DNA from 4 places in the Sporosarcina sp. OR05 genome. Region 4 is predicted to be linked to each of the others. Evidence: riboswitches for the same ligand, from Rfam matches in the RefSeq annotation. Region 4 holds a riboswitch; each other region holds the start of a gene.
The links. Region 4 has a riboswitch for S-adenosylmethionine ahead of metA (homoserine O-acetyltransferase MetA). Riboswitches for the same ligand answer to the same signal wherever they lie in the genome.
Positions count from the first base shown of each region.

Region 1: another riboswitch for S-adenosylmethionine. It lies ahead of NRI27_RS08390 (methionine ABC transporter ATP-binding protein); the one in region 4 lies ahead of metA (homoserine O-acetyltransferase MetA).
Region 2: another riboswitch for S-adenosylmethionine. It lies ahead of NRI27_RS12170 (O-acetylhomoserine aminocarboxypropyltransferase/cysteine synthase family protein); the one in region 4 lies ahead of metA (homoserine O-acetyltransferase MetA).
Region 3: another riboswitch for S-adenosylmethionine. It lies ahead of metK (methionine adenosyltransferase); the one in region 4 lies ahead of metA (homoserine O-acetyltransferase MetA).

Region 1 is NZ_JANKJL010000003.1:271,551-274,671, reverse strand. It holds gene NRI27_RS08400 (MetQ/NlpA family ABC transporter substrate-binding protein) at 1-100, opposite strand, end outside; gene NRI27_RS08395 (methionine ABC transporter permease) at 160-828, opposite strand; gene NRI27_RS08390 (methionine ABC transporter ATP-binding protein) at 821-1,846, opposite strand; SAM riboswitch class I at 1,947-2,051, opposite strand; gene NRI27_RS08385 (thioredoxin family protein) at 2,109-2,432, opposite strand; gene NRI27_RS08380 (toprim domain-containing protein) at 2,435-2,776, opposite strand; gene gcvH (glycine cleavage system protein GcvH) at 2,837-3,121, opposite strand, start outside.
Region 2 is NZ_JANKJL010000008.1:3,486-6,606, forward strand. It holds gene NRI27_RS12160 (hypothetical protein) at 1-120, opposite strand, end outside; gene NRI27_RS12165 (glycerol-3-phosphate acyltransferase) at 285-908, opposite strand; SAM riboswitch class I at 1,094-1,209, shown strand; gene NRI27_RS12170 (O-acetylhomoserine aminocarboxypropyltransferase/cysteine synthase family protein) at 1,330-2,631, shown strand; gene NRI27_RS12175 (homoserine dehydrogenase) at 2,709-3,121, shown strand, end outside.
Region 3 is NZ_JANKJL010000002.1:22,965-26,085, reverse strand. It holds gene NRI27_RS04360 (gamma carbonic anhydrase) at 1-117, shown strand, start outside; gene metK (methionine adenosyltransferase) at 430-1,635, opposite strand; SAM riboswitch class I at 1,956-2,071, opposite strand; gene pckA (phosphoenolpyruvate carboxykinase (ATP)) at 2,245-3,121, shown strand, end outside.
Region 4 is NZ_JANKJL010000001.1:312,213-315,333, reverse strand. It holds gene NRI27_RS01430 (NAD(P)-dependent malic enzyme) at 1-172, shown strand, start outside; gene NRI27_RS01425 (YetF domain-containing protein) at 174-884, opposite strand; gene metA (homoserine O-acetyltransferase MetA) at 1,088-1,996, opposite strand; SAM riboswitch class I at 2,067-2,173, opposite strand; gene NRI27_RS01415 (YitT family protein) at 2,227-3,084, opposite strand.

The DNA of each region.
Region 1 (3,121 bases), on a different contig from region 4:
CTTCTTTTCCGCCACTTGCATTGTTCTTATCGCTTGTTCCGCAAGCTGCTAATGCAAGTACAAGTACTGCTAATAAAATCCCCGCCAAATACTTCTTCATAATTGACTCCCCATTTCTTAGTTGTTTTTTATAATGAACAGGTTTGACCTGACATTCACTTACCGTTTGTCCAACTTACGGACGATGGCATCACCAATGAATTGAAAGATGAAAACGATGACTAATATTAAAATCGTTGCAACGAGAATGACATCATTCTGACTTCGTTGGAATCCTTGGAAATACGCAAGATTCCCTAACCCGCCAGCACCAATAATTCCTGCCATCGCTGTATAGCCGACTAATGCAATGGCTGTAACGGTTATACCGGAGAACAATGCGGGTTTTGATTCGGGCAAAAGTACTTTGAAAATAATCGTACTCGTCTTTGCACCCATTGACCGTGCAGCTTCCAGTACACCTTTATCAATTTCTTGTAAACCGATGAGCACCATACGTGCGTAAAACGGTGCTGCGCCGATAATAAGTGCAGGCAGTGCGGCGTTCGGACCACGCATCGTGCCGACTAGGAAAATCGTTACCGGCACTAACAAGATGATTAAAATAATGAATGGAATTGAACGGAATATGTTGACGACCGCTCCGGTAATGGCATAAGTCAGTTTGTTCGCCCATAATTGGCCAGGACTTGAAAGGAAGAGCACAATACCGAGCGCGATACCGATCACGAACGTGAAGACGGTTGAAACAGCTGTCATATAGAGTGTTTCGATCGTCGCTTCCCACATCTTATCCCATTTAACATTTGGTAAAAGTGTTTCAATCATGGTCGATCACCTCCGTCTGTACGCCTTCGGAATGAAGGAAGTCAATCGCTTCGTTGACGATTGTTGCATCGCCAATCAATTGCAACAGCAATGTCCCATATGCTCCACCTTTTGTGTGCGAAATGTTCCCTTGCACGATGTTGACGTCGATTCCAAATGTACGAATTAAGTTTGCTAATACCGGTTGCTCTGTTCGTTCACCGACGAATACTAATTTTACGAGCGTTCCAGCTGCATGATCGGATTTTAAATGTTCTAACGCTTGTTCTGTGCCGGTCGGTTCTGTCACTTGAGAGACAAAACGCTTTGTAATTGGCGCTTTTGGTGATTGGAACACATCGAGGACGTTCCCGATTTCCACAACTCGCCCCGCTTCCATGACCGCTACACGGTGACAGATCTTACGGATGACATGCATTTCATGTGTGATTAAAACAATGGTCAAACCAAGTCGCTCGTTAATGCTCGTTAACAGATCGAGGATGGCATCCGTCGTTTCCGGATCAAGTGCTGAAGTGGCTTCATCACATAGCAATACTTGTGGATCATTTGCTAACGCCCGGGCAATGCCGACCCGTTGTTTTTGTCCGCCTGACAATTGGGATGGGTACGCATTTTCCCGGCCGTTCAAGCCAACTAAATCAATTAATTCTTGGACTCGACGATCTCTTTCATCCTTTTTGAGGCCTGCAATCTCCAATGGAAAAGCGATATTCTCTTTTACAGTCCGCGACCAAAGCAAATTGAAATGCTGGAACACCATACTAATTTTTTGTCTCGCTTCCCGTAACGCTTTTCCACTAATGGTTGCCATTTCATAACCCGCGACATTTACAGATCCCGAAGTAGGTTGTTCTAAACCATTCAATAATCGGATTAGTGTACTTTTCCCTGCACCGCTATACCCAATAATCCCGAAAATTTCACCAGCATGGATAGCTAGATTGACGTTATCAACAGCCGTTATACTAGTGTTTCCCGAACCAAATATCTTATTTACACTTTTCAACTCGATCATGTTCAATTCACCTCAATACAATCTTGTCCAAAAAGAATAGCCTTTCTGCAGACAAGCAGAAAGGCCAATACGTTATCGTTTATCTCAACGTTCGTCCATTCTCTCATCTCTCAAAGCATGCGCTTTGCGTGATTTGGCACCATTTCACTTTCGTGACGGTTGCCGGGCTTCATCGGGCACTTCCCTCCACCTCTCTTTATAAGAGCGACATATTCAATTTGCGTTAAATTTATTAGATATACTTATACCATAGAACTTTCAATCATGTCAAACCCATTTTTTCTAAAAGATGCGGAATAGATTGAAAAGCATAGATTTTTTCTCGTACATATCCTTCCTTCTGAATGAGCAGGCAAGGAACACTTTCGATTTCATAATCGACGGCGAGATCTTCGATATAATTCAAGTTTGCCTTTCCAATTGGCAACTCTGGTTTCATCACAGAAATGACTTCCATCATTTTTGACGCAACCGCGCAAGTGCCACACATCGGTGTATATAAATAAAACACGCTTAGCGGGAGATCTTTTTTGCTTTGTTCCCATTGTTCACGTGTCCATGTTTGGATCGTGTTCAGTTCTATCACCTTCAAAGTAAAAATTCAGGATGCACATGAAAACCTTCTGCAAGTAAAATTGCTGCAAGCGTGCGATAAGGGGTCGTCTCGACTTGCCTGTAGACGCGTTCCGTGTATAAATGGAGGGCTTCAGGAAATTCTCGTTTAAATAAAGTCCGAATGCTTTCTCCGGAGTCATCTGCATCGACAAAAATATAAATCTGGTCATCTTCATACGGTGCCAGCAACTCTTCAATGCGGTAAGGGCTCACTGTTCCATTCGTACAAATAATCTCGACTGGCTCTGCCAACACTTTTTTCAATCGCTTTCGGTCAGCACCGCCTTCTACGACAACGACTCTACGAAACTCCATTTCCCTGCCTCCTTAGGCCATTAGAAAAAGCGCCGGAAAGCTCCAGCGCTCTAGTTGTGCTTACTCACCGATTGTCATTTTGTCATAGTCTTCAGCAGACATTAATGCATCAAGTTCCGCTTTGTCAGATGCTTCAACGACGATCATCCAAGCGCCTTCATATGGAGATTCGTTCACCAATTCAGGGCTATCTTCCAATTCTTCGTTTACTTCAAGTACTTTTCCGCTGATTGGCGCATATAGCTCAGAAACGGTTTTAACAGATTCTACGCTACCAAATGGCTCGTCCGCTTTCACTTCGTCTCCAACTTGTGGAAGCTCAACAAATACGATATCGCCAAGTTC
Region 2 (3,121 bases), on a different contig from region 4:
AGTAACTGTTGGTGTACTAGTACCAGTTGTTGAAACGTAAAGAGAGCCATCAAGAAGAGTATCCCATTCACCTGCCCCATAAGGAACGACTTGCTCATTGATCTTCATACCAATAGCCACTGGTGCAGTACTCGCTTAAGACATCGAAAAAGAGTTAAAAGAATATCTTAAACGATGAACTCACTGGAATTTCTCGTTTGATTTTATTAAAAAATAATATAAACCCGTATGAAAACAAGTTCGTGATACTTGTCTTCATACGGGTTTTTATATTTAAGGATTGCTCACTTCTTCTTGAAAACCGCACGAATCCTTGGTTCGGTTCCATTACGTATCCGTTGAATGTTTTCTCCGTGCTTCCAAATAGCCATCACGAAAAGGGCAATAGCGATTACAATTGGCCAAACACCGACCATCCAGATGGCAGCAGCGAGAAATGTTCCGTACAGCATCAGGACGCCAAACACAAGAATGTCTGTGAGCAATGCAAAGATTATAAATAAAAGAAGTCCTGCAAGACCGAAGCGCCAGTCAAGAGCAAATAACACTCCGATAATGGTAGCAGTCCCTTTCCCGCCATTGAATTTCATATGAAACGGAAAATTGTGGCCGAAAACGACTGCCACACTTACCAAAAATAATAGGGCAGTTAATGACTCAACTGAAAAACCTACACGCTCGGCAATAAAGCGCACGGCAAGGATTGCAAAAATTCCTTTGCCGATATCAATAATTGCGACAAGTGCGCCAAACCGTTTGCCTAATACGATTGTAGCATTCGATGCACCTGCATTTTTCACACCGGATTCTTTTAGATTAACCCCAGAAAACCATTGCGCTACCGTCGATCCATGTAGGCAGCCAACCAAGTAACCAAATAGAATGATGCCGATAATCCATATTGTCATAGGAATTCCTCCAAATTAAAAATAGACGTACACACTAGAAAGGTAAGTCGTTGTTAGTAAAATAACATACCCCTATCATAACACTCAGTGTAAATACAAGGTTCAGAAAAATTCTATAAAACTACTTGACATTGAAAAAAAAGAAGCCTATACTGTAGCACAAGATGAAAAACTGAATACCCATACTCTTATCAAGAGCGGCGGAGGGACTAGGCCCTGCGATGCCCGGCAACCGGCAAGTGATGAACTTGCAAAGGTGCTACTTCCTACAGATTCGTGCGAACGGACTGAAAGATAAGGGGAGGAATAAGCGTAAGCGTAACCCTCTTCTTAGCGAAAGGGGTTATTTTTTTATTCCTAAAACCCCATCGCCTCCGCATCGAACTCATTCATCTTAAAAAAACTTTTGGAGGTAATGACAATGACGAACAACTCACTTCAACCTGAAACTCTTCTTTTACACGGTGGCCAAAAGCCGGATCCTCACACAGGTTCACGCGCAGTGCCGATTCACCGTACAACCGCTTTTGTTTTCCGCGATACTGAACACGCCCAAAACCTTTTTGGCTTGCAAGAAGCAGGCAATATTTACACGCGCATTACAAATCCGACGGTCTCTGTTTTTGAAGAACGCGTCGCGTTACTCGAAGGAGGCACTGCTGCAGTTGCGCTCTCTTCAGGAATGGCAGCTATTGCATTTTCCATTTTAAATATTGCAGGTGCAGGAGATGAAATTGTTGCAGCAAGCAATTTATATGGTGGTACGTATAATTTATTCGCCGTGACACTCCCTCGTTACGGAATTACTGTGAAATTTGTTGACGCTGCGGATCCTGAGAACTTCCGCGCGGCCATTTCGGATAAAACGAAAGCCATTTTTGCTGAAACAATTGGAAATCCGAGCCTACAGGTGCTCGACATTGAAGCGGTCGCTAACATTGCCCATGAAAACGAAATACCGTTCCTCATTGATAACACATTTGCATCCCCATACGGATCAAATCCAATCGAATTTGGTGCAGACGTAGTCATTCATTCTGCGACAAAATGGATTGGAGGACATGGTACAACAATTGGTGGTGTCGTCGTAGATGCAGGGAAATTCGACTGGACACGAGGCAAGTTCCCAGGTTTCACAGAACCAGATGGTACTTACAATGGTCTACGTTATGGTATTGATGCAGCAACTGCAGCGTTTGCGACAAAGCTTCGTGTGCAATTGTTACGTGATTTCGGCCCTTGCTTAGATGCGGATAGTGCATTCAACTTCCTGCAAGGTCTAGAAACTTTGCACTTAAGAATTCCGCGTCATAACGAAAATGCGCAAAAAGTTGCCGCGTTCTTACAGGCTCATCCGTCTGTTGAATGGGTGACATATGCAGGCCTTGAAAACCATCCGACACATGAGAATGCGAAGAAATACTTGAAGAATGGATTCTTCGGCTCAATTATTGTTTTCGGCATCAAAGGCGGGCGTGAAGCAGGTCGTAAAGTGATTGACAACATTACCCTTTGGTCTCATGTGGCGAATGTGGGTGATGCAAAGTCTCTCATTATCCATCCGGCTTCTACGACGCATCAGCAACTCTCTGCAGAGGACTTGAAAAATTCAGGTGTGCCTGAAGAGTTGATTCGCCTATCGGTTGGTCTTGAATCACCTGAAGACATTATTGCTGATCTTGAACAGGCAATTGCAAAAGCGGTACCTGTGACGCAGCGATAAGGGGGAGGTCTCCTTTTCTTTAGTACATGACAAGGAAAAGAGGCTACAGCAGCGAAAGATTATAGGGAGGTGGCGGCATACCGTCAATAAAAGCCGCTATAATCGGCTTCGGAACTGTCGGAGAAGGCGTTTATAAGATCGTAAACGAAAAAAGGCAGCAATTGAAACAACATACAGGCTATACGATTGAAATTGCTTCTATTTTAGTAAGAGACGTTACAAAGAACAGGGCGGTCGCTCCGAGTGTCCTCGTAACATATTCGATTGACGACATCTTGAACGATCCAGAAATCGATATCATTTTTGAGGCAATTGTGGATGAAGAGCCGGCGTACACGTATTTGTCGCAGGCGATTGAAAAGGGAATCCATATCATTACGGCTAATAAAAAGATGTTTGCCAAACATGGCCCAGCTTTATTGAAACACGCAGAATTCAGAGACGTACAAGTCGGTTTCGAAGCGACAACGGCTGGTGGTATTCCAATTAT
Region 3 (3,121 bases), on a different contig from region 4:
TTAGGGTCTCCTGCCAAAGTTGTCCGCGATTTAAATGAAGAGGATCGCAAAGAAATGGAACGCGTTGTCAACAGTTACATCGAAAAAGGGCAAATATATAAGCAAATGCAAAAGTAAACGGGTCGTTAGAGACGAATTGTGATAGCTTGTAACATTAAAATACCATTTAAGACTGAAACAGGTGCTGCTCACTCGAGCTGCACCTTTATTTCTTAACTGCTACTAATAGGATGATAATCGCTGCTATGCTAACTAGTGCTATCCCGCCAATGACCAATAATAATAAAATGCTCAAAGCCAACTACACCCCTCACCCTCCTCCGACTTATAGATTTAGACGCTTTGCTAATGGAATAGTTTCCTACTATTACGGTGTCCACTGTAGCCAAAAAAACCGAGAAGCAAGGATGCTTCCCGGTTTGTAGATACTTATTGCGTGACAACGCCAGCTTTTTCCACTAACGCAGCCGCTTTATCTGTTTGTTCCCATGGCAATTCGATATCCGTACGCCCAAAATGTCCATAAGCAGCTGTTTGTTTGTAGATTGGACGACGAAGGTCAAGCATTTTAATGATGCCTGCTGGACGAAGGTCGAACAATTCTCGAACAATTTCAACGAGCTTGCTTTCAGCGACTTTTCCTGTGCCGAATGTATCGATGGAAATGGATACTGGCTTAGCAACACCAATTGCATATGCGAGTTGCACTTCACAACGTTCAGCCAATCCTGCTGCTACGATATTTTTTGCCACATAGCGTGCCGCGTAAGATGCAGAGCGGTCCACTTTTGTCGCGTCTTTCCCTGAAAATGCACCGCCACCATGACGGGCGTAACCGCCATACGTATCAACGATGATTTTCCGTCCTGTTAGACCAGCGTCCCCTTGAGGTCCACCGATAACGAAACGGCCAGATGGATTAATGAAGTATTTTGTTTCATCATCTAACAATTCCGCAGGGACGACTGGCAGAATAACATGCTCTTTTATTTCTTTTTGTATTTGTGCAAGTGGCGTATCCGGGTGATGTTGTGTTGAGATAACAATTGTATCGATGCGAACTGGTTTGTCGTTTTCGTCATACTCAACGGTCACTTGCGTTTTACCGTCCGGACGTAAATAGGAAAGAATTTCTTCTTTACGCACGTACGCTAGTCTACGTGAAAGTTTATGGGATAAACTAATTGGCAACGGCATGAGTTCAGGTGTTTCATTACACGCAAAACCGAACATTAATCCTTGGTCCCCAGCTCCAATTGCTTCAAGTTCCTCATCTGTCATTGTTCCTTCACGCGCTTCAAGTGCTTGGTCGACACTTGCTGCAATATCCGGTGACTGTTCATCGATCGATGTCAAGACGGAAGATGTCTCCCAATCGAAACCAAATTTAGCACGCGTGTACCCAATTTCCTTCACAGTATCACGAACAACTTTTGGAATATCCACATACGTTGTTGTAGTAATTTCCCCAATGACGAGCACGAGACCAGTTGTAATGGTCGTTTCACACGCAACACGTGCATTCGGGTCTTCTTCAAGGATTGCATCCAAAATGGCATCCGAGATTTGGTCACACATTTTGTCAGGATGTCCTTCAGTTACCGATTCTGATGTAAACAAACGGCGATTAGTCAATGTAATTTCCTCCTTAACAGCTTGCAAATATTGATACGGTACTCTATTTGTCCCAGTTTTGTTCCACGCCTGAAGAGAGTCGACGTCAACATACACAAGGATTAAGGGCATATAAAATCGATTAGGCCTCGGCAAATTTTGACTTCCGCCGTAGGCTTATATTTATTTAGTAGGCATTTCAAACGCCAGCTAGAGGTTCGTTGACCGTCTTACACGTCTCTCCCTCTACAATCATTGACATAAAGCTAAATAAATATAAAAAGCCCTTCGCTCACGTAAATACATGAGGAAAGGCATGATTTCAAAAGCAGCACCTTTCACTCTTATCGTCCAAGGAATCGTACCTTGCTCCAGGTTTGGCACCTTTTCGCAGACAATGTCCGCGCAGGTTGCCGGGCTTCATAGGGCCTGTCCCTCCGCCAGCTCGGGATAAGAGTATCCGTTCATTTACCTATGCTACGAAAAAGATTGGATTTTGTCAAATCTTTTCTGAGTTTAGTGCTTGAGTTTTTAATTAGTATAGATTATTATTCTAAATGTGTTATACTATTTACGGAAATGTGATGAAACCCACACGATGGGATTACATGCAAAGGACGGTAAGATACTATGATCTCAGCGAAAATTGAAAATGGACTAAACGAGTTGCTCTCAGGCAACAACGTCAATGTACAGCCTTCAGTGGCGGAATTGGTTGAAAAGGCGACTGCTCGCGGAGAAGCGAAACTTTCATCAGATGGCGCAATTACTGCAAAAACTGGAAAGTACACTGGCCGTTCACCAGAAGATAAATATATTGTAGAAGAAGCTTCAACAAAAGATAAAATCGATTGGGGCAAAGTGAATCGCCCGATCTCATCTGAAATTTTCGATTCCCTATATACGAAAGTACTAAATCACTTGAAAACGAAAGACGAATTGTTCGTATTCAAAGGCTTTGCAGGTGCAGATAAAGACTCTCAATTGTCACTTCAAGTGATTAATGAATACGCGTGGCAAAACTTGTTTGTCCACAATCTATTCATCCGCCCAACTGCGGAAGAGTTGAAAACACACGAAGCACAATTTACGATTCTTGCTGCTCCATCTTTCAAAGCAGATCCTGCTGTTGACGGCACAAAATCCGAAACATTTATCATTGTATCACTTGAGAAGCGAATTGTGTTAATTGGTGGCACAGAATATGCTGGAGAAATGAAAAAATCTATTTTCTCTGTTATGAACTACTTGCTTCCTGAACAAGGAATTCTTCCAATGCATTGCTCCGCAAACGTTGGAGAAGAAGGCGACGTAGCTTTATTCTTTGGATTATCAGGTACTGGTAAAACTACCCTATCAGCAGATGCTCACCGTAAATTGATCGGTGATGATGAGCACGGTTGGTCAGATAATGGCGTATTCAATATCGAAGGTGGATGTTACGCGAAATGTATCAATTTATCACAAGAAAAAGAACCTGAAATCTTTGGTGCAATCCAATTTGGTT
Region 4 (3,121 bases):
AATGGCAGCGACCGTTGCAATTGCATCTTTAATTGACGAGAAAGACTTGCACGAAGACTATATTATTCCAGATCCTTTTGATGATCGTGTCGCAAGTGCCGTTGCACAAGCTGTTAGTGAAGCTGCAATTACTACTGGAGTTGCCACGTTACAAGTCACGCCGACTGCGTAATTTATTGACCGGTTCGCTCATCGACATGGAGTGTGCCATCGCCCAGTATTTCAGCATAAAAAACTTGTTCAACATTGCCAATACCCTTTTTCTTCAACTGGAGATACACCCATTCTTCCGTCAAATGAAGTTCGGTTAAGTTTTCTTTCATTAACTTCCCATCAGAAATAATCTCAGTCGGAAGATATTTTGGTTCAGGGCTAGGAGCATTCACATCTTTTCGTGTGGCTGGCTCCTGGCTCGCTTTTTTTAATACACTCAGTTCCCCATTCGTTTCAAGTATCGCATAGTTAACATCGGTCACAGTAAAAATGCCTTGTTCTCGAAGCATCATATTTAGGTCGTTTAATGTGAAACGGGCTTTCTTCATGCCTTGTTCACTTATTTTCCCCTTTAAAATAAGGATTGTTGGCTGATCATCTAACAACTTTCGTAAATTCTTTGATTTGATTGTTAAGAAGTTCACAAAAACCGTCAATAAAGCCCACCAAATTAAGGATATACTGCCATTATAAAAATGCGTTTCCGAATTAACGGATATCTCGGCAGCAATCGATCCAATCGTAATACCCGTCACATAATGGAAAAACGTCAATTGTGAGATTTGTTTCTTCCCCATAATCCTTGCAAGAATGAGCAAGATGATAAAAGCAGTTGTCGTCCGCAAAAGCATTTCCCAAAACTTCAATTCCAGTAACCCTTCTAATTCCATGTTCTCTTACCTCCTCTGTACACTAGTTTGCAGCAGAAAGAGGGACTTATTCAGAAGAGAAATACGTAATCGAATAGGAATGCAAGTTGTAGAGAAATTTGAAAGCTTTTAACTTAATTTGAATGCTGTTTTTATTGACTCGAAAAACGCATTGAAGCCAAAAAAGCCAGCATCAGCAACATGTGCCAATGCTAGCTTTACTTTTATTTCCATTCAAATGGTGTCTCTTGATACACATAATAGTTCAGCCAGTTGGAGAACAACAAATGCGTATGCGAGCGCCATGTATTCAACGGTTGCTTCGTTGGATCATCGTGCGGGAAATAATTTTCCGGAACATCGATTGCAATGCCTTTTGCAATATCACGCGCATACTCTTCACCAAGCGTACATGCATCATACTCCAAATGCCCTGTCACCATAATATGTTTGCCATCTTTCGAAAGTATGATGAAAGCTCCCGCTTCTTCAGATATAGCCAACAATTGAAGGCGATTGTCCTGCTCAATTTCTTCAATTGATACGGATGTGTAACGAGAATGAGGAGCGGTGAACAAATCGTTGAAGCCACGCGCAAGCTCTACCGTCGGATCCGTCAATGTATGTTCATATACACCCGACAACTTCTTGGGGAGTTCAAATTTATTAATGCCATAATGGTGATAAAGAGCTGCTTGAGCGCCCCAACATATGTGCAAAACGGATGTGACATTCGTGTTGGACCAATCCATGATTTGTTGCAGTTCATCCCAATACGTTACGTCTTCGAATGCAAGATGCTCAATTGGTGCACCCGTAATAATTAGACCGTCATAGCGGCGATTTTTCACATGCTCAAATGTTGTATAAAATGCATCTAAATGCGTTTTACTGACGTTTTTCGATTCATATGTAGCGGTGTTCAAAAAAGATACATTTACTTGTAAGGGTGTGTTTCCTAATAACCGCAATAGTTGCAGTTCAGTTTTCTCTTTTTCAGGCATTAAATTGAGAATGATGATGTTTAATGGACGGATATCTTGAGAAGTAGCTCTCCCTTCATCCATCACAAATATTTTTTCTTCTTTCAACATTTCTCTTGCTGGCAATTGTTCAGGTATATTAATCGGCATGTAAATTCCTCCTATTCATGTGAAAAATCCTCATTCCTAAGATAGGAACGAGGATTTTTAACGGTCTCCGCTCTTATCTCTCAAGATTAACATCTTGTTGGAGGTAGCACCTTTTTGCAAAAGCAGAGGTTGCTGAAGCTTCATCGGGCCAAATCCCTCAGCTTCTCTTGATAAGAATTATTCTTTTGTTGTCCATTATATCATTTTATACAGAATTGTATACTTATTTCTTACAGTCTTACTTTCGCTCTCGAAAAGCCTGTCCCCAAAATTTCAGAAGCATTCAGGAATATGACAAAAGCGCTCGGTTCAGCAGTTTGTAACAACTTTTTCAAATAAACGGCTTCTGATTGTTCCACTACACAGAAAATCATCGTCTTGTCATTGTTTGAAAACCCACCTGTTGATTTTACTTTCGTCAAACCACGGTCGATCTCATTTTGAATGACCGCTTGGATTTTATCTTCATGTTCGGTAATAATGAGCACTAACTTCGTCGGGGAAGTTTGCAATTGCACGAAGTCAATCACCTTGCTTGTAACATAAATGGCCATGAGTGCGTATAAAGCGAGTTCAAAATTAAATACAAATGCTGAAGTGACAACGACAATTCCATCGACAATCAATTGTGAGAAACCGCTTGAAATGCCTGTATACTTTTTCAACAATTGTGCAATTAAAGCGGTGCCGCCAGTCGAGCCATTCCCACGGTACACAATTCCTAACCCAATACCAAGCATGATGCCACCATAAATAGAACTGAGTAGAGGGTTGTCAACGGACAAGTTAATATCATGCGTTAAAAAGATGACAAACGGGACAAAAAACGTACCAACAATCGTTTTCACACTAAATTCTTTTCCTGCAAGCACAAGTCCAAGTACAATTAGTGGGATATTAATGATCCATTGGACGACAGCCGGATTATAGTTGAATAGCTCGTACAATATCGTACTTACCCCAGAAATCCCACCCGCTGCAATACGAGATGGCAACAAAAATATATTAAATGCAAGGCCGACAAAAGTCGCCCCAATAATAATTTGAACATAATCAAAAAACACCGATTTCTTCAATAAAACAGACATACAATCGTTCTCCTTTCTTTACAACGTTTCCTATTTT